4 regions of the Erwinia sp. 2186 genome follow, and region 3 is predicted to be linked to each of the others. Evidence: predicted binding sites of a transcription regulator. Region 3 holds the regulator's gene; each other region holds the start of a gene.
What was found. The regulator Fur, encoded in region 3, represses iron uptake genes when iron is present. The targets are predictions, from matches to a motif close to ATAATAATGAGAACNACTATCAA.

Region 1: fhuE (ferric-rhodotorulic acid/ferric-coprogen receptor FhuE) is a predicted target of Fur. The motif match lies at 1,949-1,971, and genes of this name have one in related genera.
Region 2: ACXKZG_RS03770 (TonB-dependent receptor domain-containing protein) is a predicted target of Fur. The motif match lies at 2,517-2,539, and genes of this name have one in related genera.
Region 4: ACXKZG_RS01325 (TonB-dependent siderophore receptor) is a predicted target of Fur. The motif match lies at 2,568-2,590, and genes of this name have one in related genera.

What each region holds. Positions count from the first base shown of each region.
Region 1 is NZ_CM173824.1:3,587,874-3,593,207, forward strand. Features, by position in the region: gene ACXKZG_RS16750 (protein-disulfide reductase DsbD family protein) at 1-676, shown strand, start outside; gene ACXKZG_RS16755 (sigma-70 family RNA polymerase sigma factor) at 707-1,273, shown strand; gene ACXKZG_RS16760 (DUF1109 domain-containing protein) at 1,260-1,886, shown strand; gene fhuE (ferric-rhodotorulic acid/ferric-coprogen receptor FhuE) at 2,046-4,247, shown strand; gene ACXKZG_RS16770 (hypothetical protein) at 4,349-4,576, shown strand; gene ACXKZG_RS16775 (sugar porter family MFS transporter) at 5,109-5,334, shown strand, end outside.
Region 2 is NZ_CM173824.1:812,768-818,101, forward strand. Features, by position in the region: gene ACXKZG_RS03755 (MFS transporter) at 1-650, shown strand, start outside; gene ACXKZG_RS03760 (MFS transporter) at 692-1,906, opposite strand; gene ACXKZG_RS03765 (Rdx family protein) at 2,119-2,400, opposite strand; gene ACXKZG_RS03770 (TonB-dependent receptor domain-containing protein) at 2,664-5,063, shown strand; gene ACXKZG_RS03775 (hemin-degrading factor) at 5,121-5,334, shown strand, end outside.
Region 3 is NZ_CM173824.1:3,445,285-3,450,618, forward strand. Features, by position in the region: gene ybfF (esterase) at 1-191, shown strand, start outside; gene ybfE (LexA regulated protein) at 339-620, shown strand; gene fldA (flavodoxin FldA) at 771-1,301, shown strand; gene fur (ferric iron uptake transcriptional regulator) at 1,663-2,106, shown strand; gene ACXKZG_RS16020 (beta-N-acetylhexosaminidase) at 2,167-4,821, opposite strand; gene chiP (chitoporin ChiP) at 4,879-5,334, opposite strand, start outside.
Region 4 is NZ_CM173824.1:290,522-295,855, forward strand. Features, by position in the region: gene otnK (3-oxo-tetronate kinase) at 1-498, opposite strand, end outside; gene ltnD (L-threonate dehydrogenase) at 498-1,412, opposite strand; gene ygbI (DNA-binding transcriptional repressor YgbI) at 1,725-2,486, shown strand; gene ACXKZG_RS01325 (TonB-dependent siderophore receptor) at 2,628-4,751, shown strand; gene ACXKZG_RS01330 (ABC transporter substrate-binding protein) at 4,775-5,334, shown strand, end outside.

The sequences.
Region 1 (5,334 bases), 140 kb from region 3:
ACGCCTGCCTCGCCCTGGCGCGTGGATGGATGTGCTTAAACACGGCCTCGCCTTCCCGATGTTCGGTGCTTATGCCTGGCTGGTGTGGGTGCTGGCGCAACAGGCCGGTACCGGCGCACTGGCGACGATCCTCGCCTGCTCGGTGCTGCTCGGTTTTGCCGGCTGGCTTTACGGCATCGCGCAGAAACGACGTTTTCGTGAAAAATCGCACAAGCTGCTGTATGCCGTTACCGCCGCATTGCTGGTGGCTGTGATAGCGCCGGTGACCGGCATTATCCAGCCTGGCGCCCCGCTGCCTGACGGACAAACCGCCGCAGCCGTTACCCAGGTGAAATGGTCGCCACAAACCGTTGCCGAGACGCGCGGGCACGGTAAAGCGATCATGGTGGACTTCACCGCATCCTGGTGTATTACTTGTCAGGTAAACCAGCGCACCACGCTCTCCACCACGGCGGTGAAAGAGGCGTTGCTGCGCACCGGCACGGTATATATGGTTGCCGACTCGACGAAATTTAACCCCGACATTGATGATGCGATGAACGAATTCGGCCAGGGCGGTCTGCCGCTGTACGTGGTGTATCCGGCTGATGGCAGTGCACCGAAGGTGTTGCCGCAGGTATTGACCCCGTCGATCGTGGTGAATGCCCTTAATCAGGCGAGCGGCAAAAAAGCGTGATCAAAGCAGGACGTGAAAGAAAGGCGGTGGATGGTTAAATCCGGTACGCAACGTGATGAATGGCCAGAATTGATGGCGCAAGCTCAGGCTGGAAAACAGCAGGCCTACACTCGCCTGCTGACCGAGCTGGTGCCGGTGATCCGCATCCTGGTGCATAAGCACGTTGACGATGCGGTGCTGGTTGAAGACGTGATTCAGGATGTTCTGCTGGCCATTCACCGCGTCCGCCATACCTACGATCCCGCCTGCCCGTTTTTGCCGTGGCTGATGGCCATTACCCAGGCGCGATCGGTGGATGCGCTTCGCCGACGCGGCCGCCAGCGTCACTGGGAAGTGGAGGAAGAAGACGCCGCCGCCACCTACCCGTCGACGTCTTTTGTCGAGCCTGAGCGGCCGGAAGCGCGGGAAGAGCTGAGCCTGTATCTGAATCAACTCTCATCCCGACAGCGGCAAATCGTTGAGCATGTACATCTGCGGGAGATGACCCTGGCGGAAGCCGCCACGCAGAATAATTTGACGGTTCCGGCCGTTAAGTCACTTTTGCATCGCGCGTTGACCAATCTTCGCCGTTTTGGAGCAAAGCATGACCGATCATAATGCCTTAATTGAAAAACTCAGCCGCAGCGTGGCGCCGGTAAAAAGGACGCCACCCACCGGCTGGCGCGTGGTCGCCGCGATAGTGATGGCCCTGCCCTGCGGCGCAGCGGCCAGTTTGCTGGTGCACCGCAGCCTGACCGACTGGTCTCAGCCTGGGATGGGATGGGCGATTTTTCAGCTGGTGCTGGCGTTTATCGCCGGAACCCTGGCGATCCGTAATGCCTTTGTGATCAGCATTGCCGGTCGCCGACCGTTGAGCTGGAAATGGTTTGTGCCGCTGGCGGTGTTGTGGCTCGGCAGTATTCTGTTCAATATGCGCAGCGTTTCCCCGATTCATGGTCAGGGTGAAGGCACCAATTGCTACCTGTTTATGCTGGTAGTCAGCGTGCCGATGGCGGCAATTATGATTGGCTATCTGCGTCAGACGCGGGCAATTTATCCGGTAAAAAGTCTGGCTGCGGCCGGCGCCGGTACGGCGTGCATGGCGTTAGTGATGCTGACACTGTGCCATCCAGTTCATCTGGTTATGCCGGATTTGATCCTGCATCTGCTGGCCTTCGCGACCATTGTACTGACCACAGTTGTTGTCGGTCGCAGGCTGGTTGTTCTGTAAGAAAATCCGAGACCGCAACACTTCGAAATGGTTCAACACATTCTTTTGCATTGCCAATCAAAATGATTATACTTCTCATTCGTTTTTTGGTGCGTTCAGGAATTTTCTTGCTCTGCATTGTGAGAAGTAAAAATAATAAAATCATTTTGAGGGTAAATAATGTCCTTTGCTCCTTGCTCTTCCCAGGGAACTCGCGCCAGCGGATCCAGATTCACCCCCGTTTCCACGCCGTCTTTATCACTGCTTGCCGTGCTGATTGCCTCTGCGTTGCCGGTTTCCGCCGCAGAAACGGCGCAGAAAGAACAAAACCTGGTGGTCAATGCCGCCACGGATGACAGCAGCAACACCGCAGACACCGACTACAACGTTCCCGTCACCCGCGCTGCCACAAAACTGGCCCTGACCGCCCGTGATACGCCGCAGTCGATCAGCGTGATCACCAAACAGCGTATGGAAGATCAGAAGCTGGAAACGCTGAACGATGTGCTGAAAAACACCACCGGCATCTCTGAATTTAACTCCGGCGCGAACCGCAGCAATTTCTATTCGCGCGGATTTATGATCGATAACTATCAGGTTGATGGCGTTCCGGTGCTGGTCGATCCGCGCTGGAATATCGGTGATACCCTCTCTGATACCGCGATTTACGATCGGGTCGAAGTGGTTCGCGGCGCAACCGGTCTGATGACCGGTGCCGGCAGCCCGGCGGCCTCGGTCAACATGGTGCACAAGCATGCGGACAGCAAAGAATTTGTCGGCAACGTCTCGGCCAGCTACGGCACCTGGGACAATCAACGCTATGTCGCCGATTTATCTGCGCCGCTGACTGAGTCAGGTAACGTGCGCGGCCGCATTGTGGCCGGCTACCAGGACGGTGACAGCTGGCTGGATCGCTATCACAGCCAGAAGAAATTCCTCTACGGCATAGTGGATGCGGATCTGACCGACTCCACCACCCTCTCCGTCGGTTATGACTACCAGGAAAACCATATCTCGGGCAACACCTGGGGCGGTTTGCCAACTTACTATCTGGATGGCAGCAGAACCCATTACGATCGCAGCACCAATACCGCGCCAGACTGGGCGTATAACGACAGCGACTCGAAAAAGGTCTTCGCCAGCCTGAAGCAGAGCTTCAATAACGGTTGGGAATTTAACCTGAGCGGCAGCCACACCGAAGCGACGATGGACAGTAAAGCGCTGTATATCGACGGCTACTTTGATAAAAATACCGGTATCGGCGTGGGTCCTTATGCGGGTTACGACCTGTTAGGCGGCACCGGTTATAACAGCGCCAAACGGAAAGAAAATGCGCTTGATGCCTATGTCAGCGGACCTTACGAGCTGTTGGGTCGTCAACATGAGCTGATGGCCGGCGTGAGTTATATCCGCCAGAACGATCGTTATTTCAGCGCCTTCACCAACCTGACGTCAGCCGATGTCGGCGACTTCAATAACTGGGGCAATTATCCGGAACCGGACTGGGACGATCAGGCCCTGTCGGAAGACAACACCATTCATCAGAAGTCAGCCTATATGGCAACACGCATTTCGCTGGCCGATCCGCTGCACCTGATCCTCGGCGCGCGCTATACCAAATACAGCGCAGACACGCTGACCGAGAATACCGAGAAGAACAACATCACGCCGTATGCCGGCCTGGTGTATGACATCAACGATACCTGGTCTGCTTACGCCAGCTATACCTCGATCTTTAAGCCGCAGACCTACCGCAACGCCAGTGGCGCTTACCTTGCGCCGGTGACCGGGAAAAGCTACGAGACCGGGATTAAAGGCGACTGGATGAACAGCCGCGTAACGGCGTCGCTGGCGGTCTTCCGTATCGAGCAGGATCACCTTGGCACAACAGATTACGCGATTATCCCAGGCACCAGCGATTACGCTTACTACGAGCAGGATGGCACGGTCAGTAAAGGCGTCGAGTTCGAAATCAACGGTGCGGTGACCGACAATCTGCAAATGACCTTCGGTGCTACCCGTTATGTGGCGAAAGATGGCGAGGATCAGGCACTGAATCCGACCCAACCGCGCACCTCGCTGAAACTGTTCACCAGCTATCGCCTGCCGATGCTGCAGGATCTGACGGTAGGTGGCGGCATCAACTGGCAGACTCACACCTGGGATCATGTTGACGGTCCAGACGGTGCCAGCACGATTTACGCCGAGCAAGGCAGCTATGCGCTGGTGGATCTGTTCAGCCGCTACCGCGTGACTAAGCAACTGTCGGTGCAGGCGAACCTCAACAACCTGTTCGACAAGAGCTATAACATCGACGTCGGCAGAAACACCGTTTACGGCGAGCCACGTAACGTCTCGGTTACCGCCAACTACAGCTTCTAATCTGCGTTCTGCCTGCCTCAGCAATGGGGCAGGCTCTCCCCTTTTATGCCTGGCGCGGTATACTGATGCCGACTTTACACCGCATTGCAGGGATCCAAGCCATGACGTACGACATTTTAATTTTGACCGGTACCGGGGGTGACTTAGTCAGCTTCCAGCAATATGAGGGCGGCCCAGGCTTCCCGGCAACCCTGACCTTCGACGATGAGCCTTATGACTTAACGTTGTTCAGCCAGGGGGAAAAGCGCTACCTGATCGCGCATAATCAGCCTATTGAGCATGACGTTGCCGAAGAGGTGATTGGTCAGTTCTCACCAAGACCGGTTTAATCCCGGTACCAGCAACGATAAGCCATCCAGCGGGTGGTTTTTTTTCGCCAAAATTTCAGGTCTCCGCTTCATTAACCCGTTAAGAAAACACCTACTTTTTCAATGGAATTTTTCTTCCAAAGTAATCACAAAATGAACATAAATTGCTTAAGAAATGTACTAATCATGCGTTCCAGAGTTGAGCGGGTTTGAGGGAAATTTGCAGACGTCATTATCATCAAACATAAATTCAATAAAAATCATAAAGTTGCGCATTTTATCTGAAATAGACAAATCGAACAGAAATACCAAAAACCGCCAGTAACGAAATCAATCAATCGCAGTGTGACGTAAGTAGAATTTTTATTTCAAACATAATGCTATCTTCTTTGACGATATCGCTCGGTGAGTACCTCACCGTTGGATAGCCAGAAACGGGTCCCCAGTCAGCCATTGGCACCCTTTGTTGTCATCAGATGAGAACAGAGATGAAGCCATCATGGGTTTTTAACCGTTCCGGCTTTAAACGGATAATCAAATAAAAGGTAGAAATATGTCTTTGGCGATGCACCTTAATCAACATCAGAGAAAACGATTACATCAGATTGCGCTGGTTGCTACGTTTGGCGGTTTGCTGTTTGGTTATGACACCGGCGTCATTAACGGGGCGTTCTCTTCACTGAAAGAGAATATGGCCCTGACGCCGACCACCGAAGGCCTGGTAATGAGCGTGCTGCTGATCGGTGCCGCCATCGGCAGCGTCTGTGGGGGAAAGCTCG
Region 2 (5,334 bases), 2.3 Mb from region 3:
TGGCGCTGGCCTGGCAGGTTGCCGCACTGCCGAAAATGCCGTCGACGCAGGTGGGCAAAAGCAGTTCAATGTTTGCGTTGATCCGCCGTCCCGGCATGCAGACCGCGTTGCTGGCGATCATTCTGGTGTTCTCCGGCCACTTCGCCTTCTTCACCTATTTGCGTCCGTTCCTCGAAAGCGTCACCGGGGTCGGCGTCAACGGGCTGTCGGTGATCCTGCTGGGCTTTGGCGTGGCGAACTTCGCCGGTACGCTGATTGCCGGCATCCTGCTGGAGCGTAACCTGCACCGCACGCTGATCGGTATGCCGCTGGCGATGGGCCTGCTCGGTGTCGGTCTGGTGGTGATGGGATCGGCTCCGCTGGTGGATGCGGTGCTGGTGGCGCTGTGGGGCATGGCGTTTGGCGCCGTGCCGGTGGGCTGGTCTACCTGGATCACCCGGACCATGCCGGATGAGGCAGAAAGCGGCGGCGGTCTGCTGGTGGCGTCTATTCAGTTAGCGATTACCATCGGTGCGGCGGCAGGCGGGGTCATCTTCAATATTACCGGGGCGAAAGGGGTATTTATGGGCAGCGCCATGGCGTTACTGATTGCCACGCTGACGATTTATGCCGCGTTGCGAACCAAACCGGTTGTGGCGGAGAAAGCGTAAAACAGTGAATGGCCAGGCAGGGCGCCTGGCCGTTAGCAACATCAGATCAAATCGGTCGATCTCACGCCGGTGTTTTTACGGTCAGCCACTTCTTTCAGCAGCGCCACCATAAAGATCATCATGCCCAGTACCGGCAGGATGGCCCCGTAGGTGGCGGTCTGCGTCATCGGATAACCCTGCTGCACCACATACGCTCCCAGGAAGGCACCCAGCGCGTTGGCGATGTTAAACGCCGAATGGTTCAGCGTGGCGGCCAGCGTTTGCGCTTTGCCCGCCACCTGCATCAGACGCACCTGCAACGGTGCGCACAGGGCGAGGTTAGTGCCGACCAGGAACGCGCCAAGCATCAGGCCGGTAATGGTGCCAATCAGCAGTGGGAAGATGGTCAGCACCACCACGCTCCACGCCAGGATGCTGAAAATCGACAGCATGATTTTGCCGTCAGCCATACGGCCACCCGCCAGATTACCAATCACCATGCCCAGACCAAATGCGAACAGCACGAACGGCAGCCAGAAGGTGGAGAGGTGCGCCGCCATGGTCAGGATCGGGGTGATATAGCTGATCACCGCAAACATGCCGCCAAAGCCAATCGCCGCAATCCCCAGCGTTAACCACAGGCGCAGGTTCGCCAGGCCACGGATCTCTTTCAACGGCGAGCTCTGCTCATGCTCTTTCTGCACCGGGAACAGCTTGTAGATCAGCAGCGCATCAATCACGGTCAGCACCGAGACGCAGGCAAATGCCCAGCGCCAGTCGAGATGTTCGCCGAGCATGGTCGCCGCCGGGTTGCCCAGCAACGACGCCAGCGTCAGGCCCAACATCACTCTGCCTACCGCCTGTCCACGGCGATTCTCTTCCACCAGTGACGCCGCAGCCAGCGCGGCTACACCGAGGAAGGCACCGTGCGGCAGCCCGCTCAGGAAACGGGAAATCACCAGCATATGCGCATTGCTGGCCAGCATGCTGCTGAGGTTGCCGACTAAAAAAAGCGAGATAAAAATCATCAGCTGATGTTTACGGCACAAACGGGCGGTGCTGAGGGAGAACAGCGGTGCGCCAACCACCACGCCGAGCGCGTAGTAGCTGATAAATTTGCTGCCTTCCGCCAGGCTGACGTTCATCGCGCTGGAAACCTGCGGCAGCAGTCCCATAATCACGAACTCACTCAGGCCGATGGCGAAGGCGCCCAGCGCAAGGGAAAAGAGCAGCGGGCCGACGCCACGCGCGGGTGTAGCTGAATCTAACGTATCCATAGAAAAGGGTGCACTTAATTAACGATGAGAAGTTACTCCAGCCAGGGCGGGAGCGCAGGTCTTCAGGCAGGGCAGGTAAGTGAGGGGTGTTTCTTGTTATCGGGCCTGTTCCGGCCCTTGTGTCATCTTTCTGCCAGCAAGGGCAGCGATGCGGCGCTAAGTTTAGCGTGAAGCCGCCGGATGACACAAGGATGATGCCGCCCGCGCAGGGGTTATTTCGTGTCGATATGTCCCAGTTCCCGCTCCGGGAAGCAGAAGTTCCGCACGCGCTGCTTCAACTCTTTGGCTTCCGGGAAGCCGCCGTCGGTTTTACGGTCCCAGATAATGTGCTCGTCAATCAAGATCTGATAAATGCCGCCGGTGCCGGGCACCAGGCTGACCGAGGCTAAATCGGTGCTGAACGTATGCAGTAATTCTTGCACCATCCAGCCGGCACGCAGCAGCCAGTTGCACTGCGAGCAGTAGTGAATGGTGATGGCAGGAGCGGTTTTCATCGCGATGTCCTTCTCTAAAAACAGGCGCTCATCTTCCGGCGTTGGTTGCTGCACTGTCAAGTGGGTGTTGCTGACGCTTTTTTAACATTGTGAATTAATTGTGGAGGTTGTTGATATAGAGAATCAATCTCATTATCATTCGCGTTTGACAGTCGTCATGGAATGACCTACACAGCGCCGGATGCGTATGGAGTTTTCGCAATCTTGTTGGATTGCGGCCGCAATGTATGAGTCGATACTAATAAAGAATAAAGGCTTACTAAATGCGCAAATCTTTCAATTCTCAGGGGTTTATCCAGAAGTCCGTGCTGTTCGGCACGCTGGTTACCACCGGTTTTAGCATCGCTGCTGAAACACGCACCACCGCACCACTTCCTGAAGCCAGCCATTCTGGCACGCCACTGGCGATCTCCGGCAAGAAAAGCCAGTCGGAAGCCGTCATGACGGTGACCGCGCCCGAGCCGGAAAAACAGGCGGGCAGCAAAACCACCATTACCGCCGCAGAAATGCAGCAAAAGGGCACCAACGACTTTGGCTCGGTGATGCGCTATGAGCCGTTAATCAGCGCCACCGGCGTCAGCGGCGGATCGTCCGCTGGCAAAAGCGGCTTCGACCGCAGCGGCTATACCGGCTACAACATCCGTGGTCTGGAAAGTAACCGCGTTGGACTGGACGTGGACGGCATTCCGCAGCCGGATGCCACCGGCCGCAGCTACGTCAGCCGCGCCGGATTAAACACCTTCGGCATCGGCCGTGACTATCTCGACCCGTATATGTACGGCCAGGTGGACATTGAATCCGGTGCGACCTCAACGGCGACGGCCAACACCGCCATTGGCGGCGCGGTCTCCTTCCAGCCGAAATCCGCCGACGATTACCTGTCGCCGTATAAAGCGACCTACTTTGGTTATCAGTCTGATTACGACTCGGCCAACCGCAGCTGGCATAACGGCATTACCGCCGCAGCCGGCGACGAAACGCTGCGTGGCGTGTTTGTTTACAGCCGCCGTGACGGCCAGCAAACCCGCAATAACAGCGGCACCATCGATGCCTATCCGGCCAACTGGCACTCCAATGCGCTGATGACCTCGGCGATCTGGCAGCCCAATGACGAGCACAAGCTGACCGGCACCGTCGATTATTACGACAAGACCAACCACACCCATTACGACACCTGGAACTCGGCGGGCAGCAGCATTCTCGGCACCTCGCAACAGCAGAGTAATACCCGCCGCTGGGGCGTCAGCCTGAAGGATGAGTGGACGCCAGCCAATGCGTTTATCGATTCCCTCAGCAACAAAGTCTATTACCAGCAGACCCAGGCGCACGACAACACCCTGATGCCCATCAGCACCAGCAGCCAGGAGCGCGTCTACTCAAACTATGATGTCGATACCTACGGCTTCGAAACGCAGCTGAGCAAGGCGCTGGGTCGCCACGAGCTGAGCGCCGGCCTGAACGGTCGTGTCACCGAGACGAAACGTCCGTTCCGGGAAGAACCGGCCCCAAGCGTCTATTCGGCGATCATGCAGCCGGAGTCCGACAGCCGCAGCTATGCGCTGGGTGCCTTTGTGCAGGATGCAATCCAGTTCGATCTGGACGGTCACGGCTTCTCGATCGTGCCGGGCGTGCGGGTGGCGCATCAGACCACCAAGCCACAAAACCTCTCCAGCCTGACCACCGGCAGCACCGTGCTGGACGAGTCCGAGCTGAACACCCTGTATGGCAAAGAGAACTCGGACACCCAGGTTCTGCCATCGCTGAGCTTCAACTACGACATCACGCCATCACTGATGACCTATGTGCAGTACAAGCGTGGCGCGCAGTTCCCTAACGCCAGCCAGCTGTACGGCTCGTGGAACCTCGGTTCAAACTATGCCGGTCCGGCGCAGTATGCGTTGATTGGTAACAGCGATCTGAAAACCGAAACCAGTAACAACCTGGAATGGGGCATGAAGGGGCAGGTGGTGGATGGCGTGACGCTAAAAACCGCGGTGTTCTATAACACCTACGAAAACTTCATTGCCTACACGCGTTATACCCGCGCCGGCAGCCCGGCCCGCTTTACCAACGTGCCGTCCAATATCTACACTGTTTACCAGGCAGAAAACCGCGATAAGGCGTATATCTATGGCGGTGAAGTGACCACCAAAGTGAACTTTGGCACCTGGTTTGAAGAGGTTAACGGCCTGAGCGCCACCTTCGCACTGGGTTACAGCGAAGGTAAATCGAAGTCCAGCTACTCCGGCGACAGCTACGTCGATCTGGACAGCGTCGCGCCGATGAAAGCCATTGTTGGCGTGGCCTGGGACGATCCGGCCAAACGCTACGGTGCCGCAGTGACCGCCACCTTTGTGAAAGGAAAGCAGGCCACCGCCACCAACCGTGAAAGCTACACCAACGCGGCAGGCAGCACCTTAACCGATTCCAGTGAAGAATATATGCGCGTACCGGGTTACGGTATGGTGGATATGACCGCTTACTGGCAGGCGACGAAAAACGTCAAGGTCAGCGGCGGGATCTATAACCTGACCGACCGTAAATACTGGGATTACCTCAGCAGCCGCGAGCTGACCAACACCACCAACCAGGATGCGTACGACAACGCGCTGGCGGTGATGCCTGGCCGTACTTTCCAGCTGGGTGTGAACGTCGACTTCTGATTACCCTGTTTTATTACCCATTGCCCTGCACCGCGTGCAGGGCGTCAAGGAGAGCAAATGGAACTGAATACCCTCTATCAGCGTTATCAGTCGTTAAAAGCTGAGCACCCGAAAAAGTATGCCCGCGACCTGGCGGATCTGATGAACATCAGTGAAGCGGAGCTGACCCAGGCCAGAACGCTGAACGATGCGGTGGCGCTGCGTCCTGACTTCACCGCGCTGCTGCCGGCGCTGGAAGCGGTGGGCGAAACCCAGTCCATCACCCGTAACG
Region 3 (5,334 bases):
CGGCCTGGGAGCATCCCGCGCTGTTTATTCGCGGCGAACGTTCGCCCTACCTGGCCGATGAATATCGTGACGCCCTGCTGGCGCAGTTCCCCAAAGCCCGTGCGCATGTGGTCAACGGTGCCGGTCACTGGGTCCATGCCGAGAAACCTGATGCTGTTTTGCGCGCAATACGCCGTTTTTTTGCGCTGTAAAAACAATTATATCCTGAGATGGCTAAATCATTGTCGTCATGACTTTCGCTGGGGTATGATGGCGCGCTAAAAATTTGTCGCTGCACGAATTTCAGCCGACATCAGGCCTGAACCATCAGAACTCCAGCCTTTCAGTATCACGATTCTATGGCAAAAGAAAACACGGACCGCACCACGATCGATCTGTTCGCAGATGACCGTCGCCCGGGACGACCAAAAACCAATCCGCTGACGCGTGATGAGCAGCTGCGTATCAACAAACGCAACCAGCTTAAGCGCGATAAAGTGCGCGGGCTGAAGCGCGTTGAACTGAAAATGAACAGTGACGCGGTTGATGCTCTGAACCAGCTTGCCGAGCAGCGTAATATGAGCCGCAGCGAGCTGATTGAAGAAATGGTCATGGCGCAGTTGGCCGATCAGGACCGCTGAACAGGCGCTTTCAGCACCCCCCGGTGAAGCACAAAGCGACAAAAGCAGGCGGATTACTCATTTATCCCCCTGTAGCTGTCTGCTATCATTGCCGGTATCTGTAATAAGCAGCCTTTACCCTATCAATACGTTTCAAGAGGTTAGTAAGTCATGGCAATCGTAGGCATTTTCTTTGGCAGCGATACGGGCAATACAGAAAACATTGCAAAAGTGATCCAGAAGCAGCTCGGTAAAGAGGTGGCTGAAGTTCATGATATCGCTAAAAGCAGCAAAGAAGACCTTGAAGCCTTTGATATTCTGCTGCTCGGTATCCCAACCTGGTACTACGGCGAAGCGCAGTGCGACTGGGATGATTTCTTCCCGACGTTGGAAGAAATTGATTTCAACGGCAAGCTCGTTGCGCTGTTCGGCTGTGGCGATCAGGAAGATTACGCTGAGTACTTCTGTGACGCGATGGGCACCATCCGCGACATTATCGAGCCTAAAGGCGCGGTGATCGTCGGTCACTGGCCAACTGAAGGCTACCATTTTGAAGCCTCGAAAGGGCTGGCGGATGATAAGCACTTCCTCGGTCTGGCTATTGACGAAGATCGTCAGCCAGAACTCACCAGTGAGCGCACCGAGCAGTGGGTCAAACAGATTTATGACGAGCTCCAGCTGAAAGAAATCCTGGAAGCGTAATCAGACCGGCCTGATTGGGAGGTATCTCACATCAGGCCAGTGGTTTTTCCTATAGAAGTAATAGACACATTTTTGTAACTTTCATCTGCAAATCTGTAAAATATCGCCATCGGTCACCCGCTTTCTCAGCGCCTTTCGCTCTAATAGCGACTATGATGAGGCAGAGCGAAATGTCAGCCCAACCGCTTGCTCTCACGGACGTAACGACTCTTCTCCTTACCTCCCTTGATTGAGATGCATCGCCAGTGGTGTTCATTTCGAAATATCAGTTCTATAATGAGACGTTTGGCTTTTCGCGACGACCGATGTTCAGGGCTTTTCAGCCACAAAGTGACTAGCAAAGTAACAGGACAATATCCGCATGACTGACAATAACACCGCATTAAAGAAGGCCGGCCTGAAAGTCACGCTTCCACGACTTAAAATTCTGGAAGTACTTCAGGAACCTGAGGGCCATCACGTCAGTGCGGAAGACTTGTACAAGCGTCTGATTGACATGGGCGAAGAGATTGGTCTGGCGACGGTTTACCGCGTTCTTAACCAATTTGATGATGCCGGGATCGTTACCCGTCATAATTTCGAAGGTGGTAAATCCGTTTTCGAACTGACTCAGCAGCATCACCACGATCATCTGATTTGCCTGGATTGTGGCAAGGTGATCGAGTTCCGTGATGAAAACATCGAAGCTCGCCAGCGTGATATCGCCACGCGCCACGGCATCAAACTCAGTAACCACAGCCTGTACCTTTACGGTCACTGCTCAACCGGTGACTGCCGTGAAGATGAGACGCTGCACGACAAGTAATCTACACTAACAGCAAAAAACCGGTGATCCTTCACCGGTTTTTTTTTGCCTGTCGCCCCGTTACAGCGCTTCCGTCCGGCTGACGCGCAGACCATCAGGACTGCGCGTACGCAGCAATACCTTACCGGCCACCGCCGGCGGTTGATCCGCCTGCCAATGCTGCCAGGTTGTCCCCTCGTCCAGGCTGTACTCAACGGTTAAGCCAGGTAGCTCGGTATTGACCACCAGCTTACCGTCCTGCACCACCCCACCGGGCACCGGCAAGCGATAGGCAATGCCGGCTTTATCCAGTTTTGCCAATTCACGTTGCCCCAGAAGGTTGGCAAACCGCTGCCAGTCCTTCAGCTGAGCCTGCTGGTCTACCAGGCGGGTTTTGCCGCCGGTATACTCTTTGCCGGCTTTATAATCCTGCTCCCAGGCTGCGCGGTGCCAGGCGCGTTCCGCCACGGACAAAATGCGCGGGAAAAGCTTGTACTCCACCTGCGCGTCGGTACGGGTGGTTTCACTCCACAGTTGAGCGGAGATGCCGTGAGCGCCAGGCCAGGGCTTGTCAGATTTAGCCGTGAAAGGTTTGCCGTCGCGATCGACGGAAGTCTCGGCGTTTTGTGGCAAGTTATCCGGCGCGAAGTGGAAAATTTTCCGTTCATCGGTAAAGCGCGTTCCCCAGTAGTATCCCCGCTCCAGCGGATTCACCTCGGCAGGAAAATCGAGATACAGGTAATCCGGATTGGAGACGATCACTTCATAACCTTTGCCTGCCCAGTCATTGGCAGAATCAAAACCGCCCCAAAACAGTGTGTCCCAGAAGTTGACCGCAACCCTGTCCGTTGCAAAGGCTTTGGCATTTTTAGCGTCTTTAATACCATCCTGCCAGGCCTGCATTTTGCCGATACCGTGTGCCTTAACCTGCTTGCTGACGTTAAGGGCAAAGTCGCTCGGCAGATGATCCAGGTCTTCGATCTTTCCTTCTTCAATCATCGTCTGGCAGACCTGGGATTTTGCCCACGGCTTATCTTGCTGGCTTAAGTCCAGTAAACCGGTGCCTTCAACGGGTGTGTTCTTATCCGAATAGCCGGATCCTAAGCGAATGTTTTTGGCTTCATCTCCGCCGAAATGCCAGGTCTTCAGCGGCTGTCCGGCAGCTTTATGCATCGCCTGGATTTCACCTATCACCTTGTCGGTAAAGCGTAACGAGGAGCTCAGGCACGGATTGAGATAGCTGGTGCGATCGTAAAGCTGCACGGAGGTGGTGTTGGAATTGTCGCTGGGATCGAGCAGGCGGAATTCATTGGCTTCTTTTTCCTTACCGGCATTGAACAAGCGATCGTAACGCGCTTCCATCGAGATTACCGCTGCCCGGGCGTGGGCCGGCATATCGATTTCCGGGATGACCTGAATACCGCGCGCATCAGCATACTTCACAATATCGATATACTGCTGACGGCTGAAATGACCGCTGCCACTGTTATCACTGTTTGGTCCCGATCCTAACTGTGGCAGCAAACAGCGCTTCTCTTCGAGATCGTGACAACGCTTGCTGCCAATCTCCGTTAACTCCGGCAGGCCTGGAATTTCAATACGCCAGCCTTCATCGTCGGTCAGATGGAAATGGAAAACGTTGAGTTTCCACGCCGCCATCTGGTCCAGCAAGCGCAGTACCACCTCTTTGCTGTGGAAGTTGCGCGCCACATCAAGGAACACCGCACGGTATTGGAAACGCGGCGCATCGCTGGCCTTTAACGTCGCCACGTTCAGGCTGCCATCGGCCGGGATCAGCGACAGGATCGACTGTAAACCGTAGAACACGCCGCTCTGGTCATAACCCACCACTTCAGCCTTGTCCTTGCCAATATTCAGCGTGTATCCCCCCGGAACGGCCAGCTTTTTATCGAACGCTTTTTGGCTCACCCGAGTGGTAATCGGGTATCCATTGGGCTGCGCTTTGATTCCCATCAACGCAAAACGCTGCTGTATGGCTTCGGCTTTCTCTGCCGACAGGCTTGCCAGTTCCAGCGTCACCCCAGCAGAGAGATCCGCGTCATCAGAGAACACCGAAACCTTCAACGGGGTGGGAAGGATTTGCCCACGTAAAGTGGACGCGGCCATCGGGGCGACATCGCTGTTTTTAGTAAAGCGGCCCTGGGCATCCATCAACAGGTTCTTATCATCTGCGATGCGCTTCCACTGAGCGCCAAAAGGCTCCACAAAATCGGTCAGTATCTCGGTATCCGTGCTGACGAGGATTTTCGGCGTGGCATCGCCAGAGGTCGCATACCAACGCGGCATCACATCGGTAATAAACAGCTGCCAGTATTCATTCACGATCGGGATCTCGATGGTTTCGCCCGCCGCAATGCCTTTGAATTTGTCTGTCGGCTCCAGGCGGGTTAAATCCCCGACAATATGCACCATGCGAAACTGATCGCTTTCGACCTTCAGCGTTTCATGCACGTTAGACATATAAATTGCCCAGTCTTTGCTGTCGATGGCGGGGCCCGGATTGGTGAAGCTAATGGTTGCGCGGTTACAGGAGGCCCAGTCAGCGCCCAGTCCGGCGCAATCCACGCCATGCTGGGCGGCAAGATTGTCCGTCACTTTGTACTTCACGCCAAACTGGCTGATTTGATCGACTAACTGCTGGTTGGCGGCTGCTCCACCACTGGCTAACGCAGATATCAGCGCAACCGATATCAGACTGGCTCTGAACTTTTTCATCCTTTATTCCTTGTCCGTAGGTAAGTCGTTTTTCTTCATTTCGTTGCAAGACACACGTCATAAAATTGTGAAGGGTGCAGTGACGATAAACTTCAGATCCTTCTCATCCTGGAAGATATTGCCGTAGCCGCCGCCCCAGCTGGGAAGGGTGGAATGGTTATTGAATCGGGTGAAGTGCAGCTTGAATAAGGTGTCTTTCGCCCTGCCCTCCTGCACTTTGTAAAGCAGGTCCAGATTCCAGGCAGATTCTTTCAGACGGGTATTTTGGTTATAGATCGGTTTGCTGTTGGGTTTGGCATCCCAGCCGTAAGCATAGGAGGTGCCGACCGATAGGCCCGGCAGGCCCCAGCCTTTCAGCTCATACAACACGCCGGCAAACAGGGCTTTCTCGCCGTTGGCGTTAAAGTCGGAACGGGAATCCCACCAGACATCCAGCCGACCGTTTGAGGTGGCATAACCCGGCGTCATGCGTTGCAGGAAGAAGCCCTGATTTCCCTCGGCCTTGACCCAGGT
Region 4 (5,334 bases), 1.8 Mb from region 3:
TCCGGCTTTGCCTTCACTCTGGGCTTCCATCAGACGCAGCAGGTTGCTGTCGGTCATCGGCGTCACCGGATGGTGGCGCATACCGGAATCGGACAGCAGCTGATCCATCACAAACAGATGTCCCTGATACACCGTGCGGCCATTGACCGGCAGTGACGGGGAGATGATGGTCTGGGTTTCGCCCAGCGCGGCCAGCAGCGCGTCGGTAACCGGACCGATGTTGCCTTTGGCGGTGCTGTCGAAGGTCGAGCAGTATTTAAAGTAGAAGCGCTCGCAGCCCTGTTGCTGTAGCCATGCCAGCGCCTGCAACGAGTCGGCAACCGCCTTCTCAGGAGCGCAGGAGCGGGATTTCAGGCTGACAACAATCGCCTCAGCCTCCAATGCCAGCGGCTCGGCCGGCACGCCATTTACCTGTACCGTCGCCATACCGTTCTGCACCAGGAAGCTGGCGATATCGGTGGCACCGGTGAAGTCATCTGCTATCACGCCCAGGCGCATTATTGCGGCTCCTTTTTCGCTGGCAGGGTAATGCCACTGAAGATTTTGATCACCGCGCTGTCGTCTTCACGGCCATAGCCGGCGTTGCTGGCGGAGGTGAACATATTAAAGGCGGTGGAGGCCAGCGGCAGCGGGAAGTGCAGCGCTTTGGCGGTGTCGGCCACCAGACCCAAATCTTTGACGAAGATATCCACCGCCGATTTTGGCGAGTAATCACCGTCCACCACGTGACGCATACGGTTCTCAAACATCCACGAGTTACCCGCCGCGTTGGTGACCACGTCATACATGGTATCCAGCGGAATACCGGCGCGCGCCGCCAGCGCCATCGCTTCGGCACCGGCCGCAATATGTACGCCTGCCAGCAGTTGGTGGATGATTTTCACCGTCGAGCCGAGACCGATTTCGCTACCAATGCGGTAGACCTTGCCTGCCACGGCATCCAGCACCGGTTGCAGCAGCGCAAAGGCCTTGTCGCTGCCGGAGGCCATCACCGTCATCTCGCCCAGCGCCGCTTTCGCCGCACCGCCAGAGACCGGCGCATCCAGCATGATCAGCTGATGCTCCGCCAGACGCTGTTCAATCAGCAGCGCATCCTGAGAAGAGATGGTGGAGGACACCATCACCGCGGTACCGGGCTTCAGATGGGCCGCCAGGCCGTTGTCACCAAACAGGATCTGGTTCACCTGCTGCGCGTTGACCACTAATAACAGCACCGCATCTAACTGTTCGGCAAAGCCATCCGCACGGGTTTCGGCCGCTTTGGCTCCGCTGCTCAGTAGCGTGTGCAGCGCGGCAGGATTCAGGTCAACACCGTAGGTGTTCAGGCCGGCTTTGATACAGGATTGCGCCGCACCCATGCCCATAGACCCGAGGCCAACGACACAGACCGACATTGATGATGCGTTAGGCATACGCTCTCCGTGTTAATTTAGGTGATAATTTGTTTTGTTGTGTGAAGTATAGGCGCTTTTATCACCAGAATTGGTGATGCGCATCACATTAATTAACAGTAATTAACCTGCATTTCACAAGGTTTAACATGCGTGTGAATCGCGCTACAAAGCATTAAACCCTTTATTATCAGTGCTATGTGCTTTTACGCTGGTCGATCAAAACCTGAGCCGTTCCCTTGATGCGTGATAAAATGATAAAAATTGGGGTGCAGACCGCGCCTCTGCTCCATTACACTTGTCCCGCAGATAACCCGCTCACAAGGAGAGACCATGATCCCGGTCGAAAGACATCAACAAATTTTAGCGCTGGTGCAGGAAAAGGGCGTGGTGAGCATTGCTGAACTGACCGATCGGCTGGCGGTGTCACATATGACCATCCGGCGGGATCTGCAGAAGCTGGAAGAGCAGGGCGCGGTCATGCTGGTGTCAGGCGGCGTACGCTCTACCGAGCGACTGGCCAGCGAGCCGTCACATCTGGATAAAACCAGCATGTTCAGCCAGGAGAAGCAGGCGATTGGCGAAGCGGCGGCCCGGCATATTCCCCGCAACAGCTGCATCTACCTGGACGCCGGCACCACCACGCTGGCGCTGGCCCGCGAGCTGGGTATGCGGGACGATTTAACCATCGTCACCAATGACTTTGTGATTGCCAACTTCTTTATCGACAACAGCCAGTGCCGGATGATCCACACCGGCGGCACGCTCTGTCGCGATAACCGTTCCTGCGTCGGCGATGCGGCGGCGCTGGCGTTGCAGGGACTGTCGATTGATATCGCCTTTATCTCCGCGTCCTGCTGGGGAATGCGTGGGATCTTCACCCCCGATGCGGAGAAGATCACCGTAAAGCGGGCGGTAAGTGAAGTGAGCCGCAAACGGGTGCTGCTGGCTGACAGCTCAAAATACAACAAGATCGCCACCTTCCTCGCGCTGCCGCTGGCCCGCTTTGACGCGATTATTACCGATCCCTATCTGCCGGACTCCGCCCGCCAGGAAATGGCGGCGCTGGAAATCGAGATCACGCTGGCCAGCTAACGGCGTGTCGCACGACGTAGAAAGGACCTTCGGGCCCTTTTTTTATTTACTAAAAGGCGCAGGCTATCAGTGAGATTGATAATGACAATGAAAGTTATTATCATTCGCGCACAAAAACACTAACAACATCGCAATCACTTTATGAAAACGCCACGTTTCTCCGTTTCCACCTTTACGCGCCTCCATGGAAAACCGCATTTCGTTCTGTTTGTCAGCCTGCTGGGCAGCGGCTCCGCGCTGGCGGCAGAGAGCACCCTGACCGTCAATGCCGATCCGGCGACAGCGGTGGGCAGCTACAGCCAGGATACCGCGACCATTGGCGGCACAACCGCCACACCGCGTAACGAAACCCCGCAGTCGGTCAGCGTGGTGACGTCGCAGGTGATCAAAGATTACCAGGTCAAAACCGTTAATGACGCGATGAAGTTTGTCAGCGGCGTCACCCAGGGCAATACGCTCGGGGGAATTGAAGATGGCTTCGTTAAGCGTGGCTTTGGCGCCAACTCGGACGGATCGATTTTCCTCGATGGCATCCGCAGCAATCAGGGCCTGTCGATGGATTCGACCATCGATCGTGTGGAAGTGCTGAAAGGCTCGGCTTCCCTGATGTACGGCATCCTTAATCCTGGCGGCGTGATCAATCTGGTCAGCAAAAAGCCGCAGTATGAGTGGAATACCCATATCAGTGGCGAATCCAGCAGCTTCGGCGGCGGTGCCGGTACGGTGGATATCACCGGTCCGCTCGGCAATGGTTTTGCCTTCCGGTTGATTGCCGAACGCCAGCGCGAAGATTACTGGCGCAACTTCGGCGTGAATCAGCATACGCTGATTGCACCTTCCCTGAGCTGGTTTGGCGAGAAAGCCTCGTTCAATATCAGCTACATGGAAAATAAATACGATATCCCGTATGACCGTGGCACCGCCTTTATCAACAAAAAACCGGTCGATATTCCCTATAATGAACGGCTGGACGACAGCGCCAACCATGCTTACGGCAAAAACAAGCGGCTGAACGTCACTTACGGCTATAACCTGGATGACACCTGGGCGACCCACGTTAACTATGGCTGGATGCAGCGCCGCTATGACAGCAACGAAGTCAGGGCCACCGCTATCGACACCACCACCGGGATTGTCTCGCGCCGGGCGGACGCCAACCGGGGCTTTAACCATCAGACCACCTATCTGTCATGGGATATCGGCGGCAGCCCGGAGATCTGGGGGATGCAGCACGATCTGATGCTGGGTGTGGACTACGAGCAGGACGAAACCTATAAGGCGTATTCCTATCGCGGCAAAGTTTCTAAAACCTTCAATATGTACGACCCGGTATATGGTGAAGAGCCGGTGGTCAGCAGCAGCACCGTCAGCGACACAATCAGCAACCTGCGAACCAACCTCTACAGCCGGTCGGTGTTTGCCAAAGACAGCATTCACCTGACCGACAAGTGGATTGCGGTGCTGGGCGGCCGTTTCCAGCGTTACACCCAGACCGCCAGCAGCGGCTGGACCAATCCCGCTACCACGCTGAACGATCGGGGTGACAGCTTCCTGCCACAGGCGGGGCTGGTGTATAAAATCCTGCCGGATCTGTCGCTTTACGGCAGCTACAGCCAGTCATTTACCCCATCGACGCAAACCGATGACGACGGCAACGTCGCCTCGACCGAAAAAGGCACTACCTATGAAGTCGGTGCCAAATGGCAGGTGGTGCCGGCGGTTTCTGCCACGCTGGCGCTGTACCGCATTGATGAAAAAGACATGTCGGTATTTATCAACGGCGTGACCCGTAACATTCCGAAAGCCCGTTCAACCGGGGCTGAAGTTGAAATCAACGGCGAAGTGGCGAAAGACTGGAACCTGACGGCGACCTACAGCTATGACAAAACCGAGATCGTTGAGGACAACCTCAACCCGGATAACGTCGGCAACCGCCTGGTCAACGCGCCAACCAATATGGGCAGCCTGTATCTGAGCCACACCCTGCGCTTCTCCTGGCTGCCGGGCGAACTGCGTATTGGCGGCGGCGGACGCTACGTCGGCAGCCGTGCCGGCGATCCTGAAAACAGCTTCACCATGCCGGACTACACCGTGGCGGATGCCTTTATCGCCTGGGACAGCCAGCTGGTGGGGAAACATACGCAGCTGAAGCTGAATATGAACAACCTGTTTGATAAGGAATATTACCAGTCCAGTGGCGGTAATCTGCGGGTGAGTGAAGGCGAGCCGCGCGTAATGTATCTGCAAGCGTCTGTCGATTTCTGATAGCCAACGGAGAAGGAAAAGCGATGAACAGGGCATTGATCAGCCTGCTGCTGATGCTGGTCAGCAGCGTGGCACCGGCGAAAACCATCACCGACATTCTGCAACGCAAGGTAGAGGTGCCGGATAACCCGCAGCGGATTGTGGTGGGGGAAAGCCGGATGATTTACACCCTGGCGCTGGTGGAAGAAGGCAATCCGGCGAAACGGGTGGTGGGCTGGCCAGGCGATCTGCAAAAGCTGGATCGTCAAACCTGGGATCGTTACGTTGACGCATTTCCGCAGATCAAAACCATCCCGCTGGTCGGCAAGTCGAATTATACCCAGATCAGCGTGGAGAAGGTGATCGCCCTGCAGCCCGATCTGGTGATCCTGCCGGTGTATGCCAAACAGGAAAGCAATCATGACAGCTTCCAGATGCAGCTTACTGCGGCAGGCATTCCGGTAATCTATATCGATACCCGCGTCGAGCTGCTGAAAAACACCGTGCCGAGCCTGAAAATTCTGGGCGAAGCGCTGAATGACCAGGCGAAAGCGCAGCGCTTTATTGATTTCTATCAGCAGCATATGAATCTGATCCGCGATCG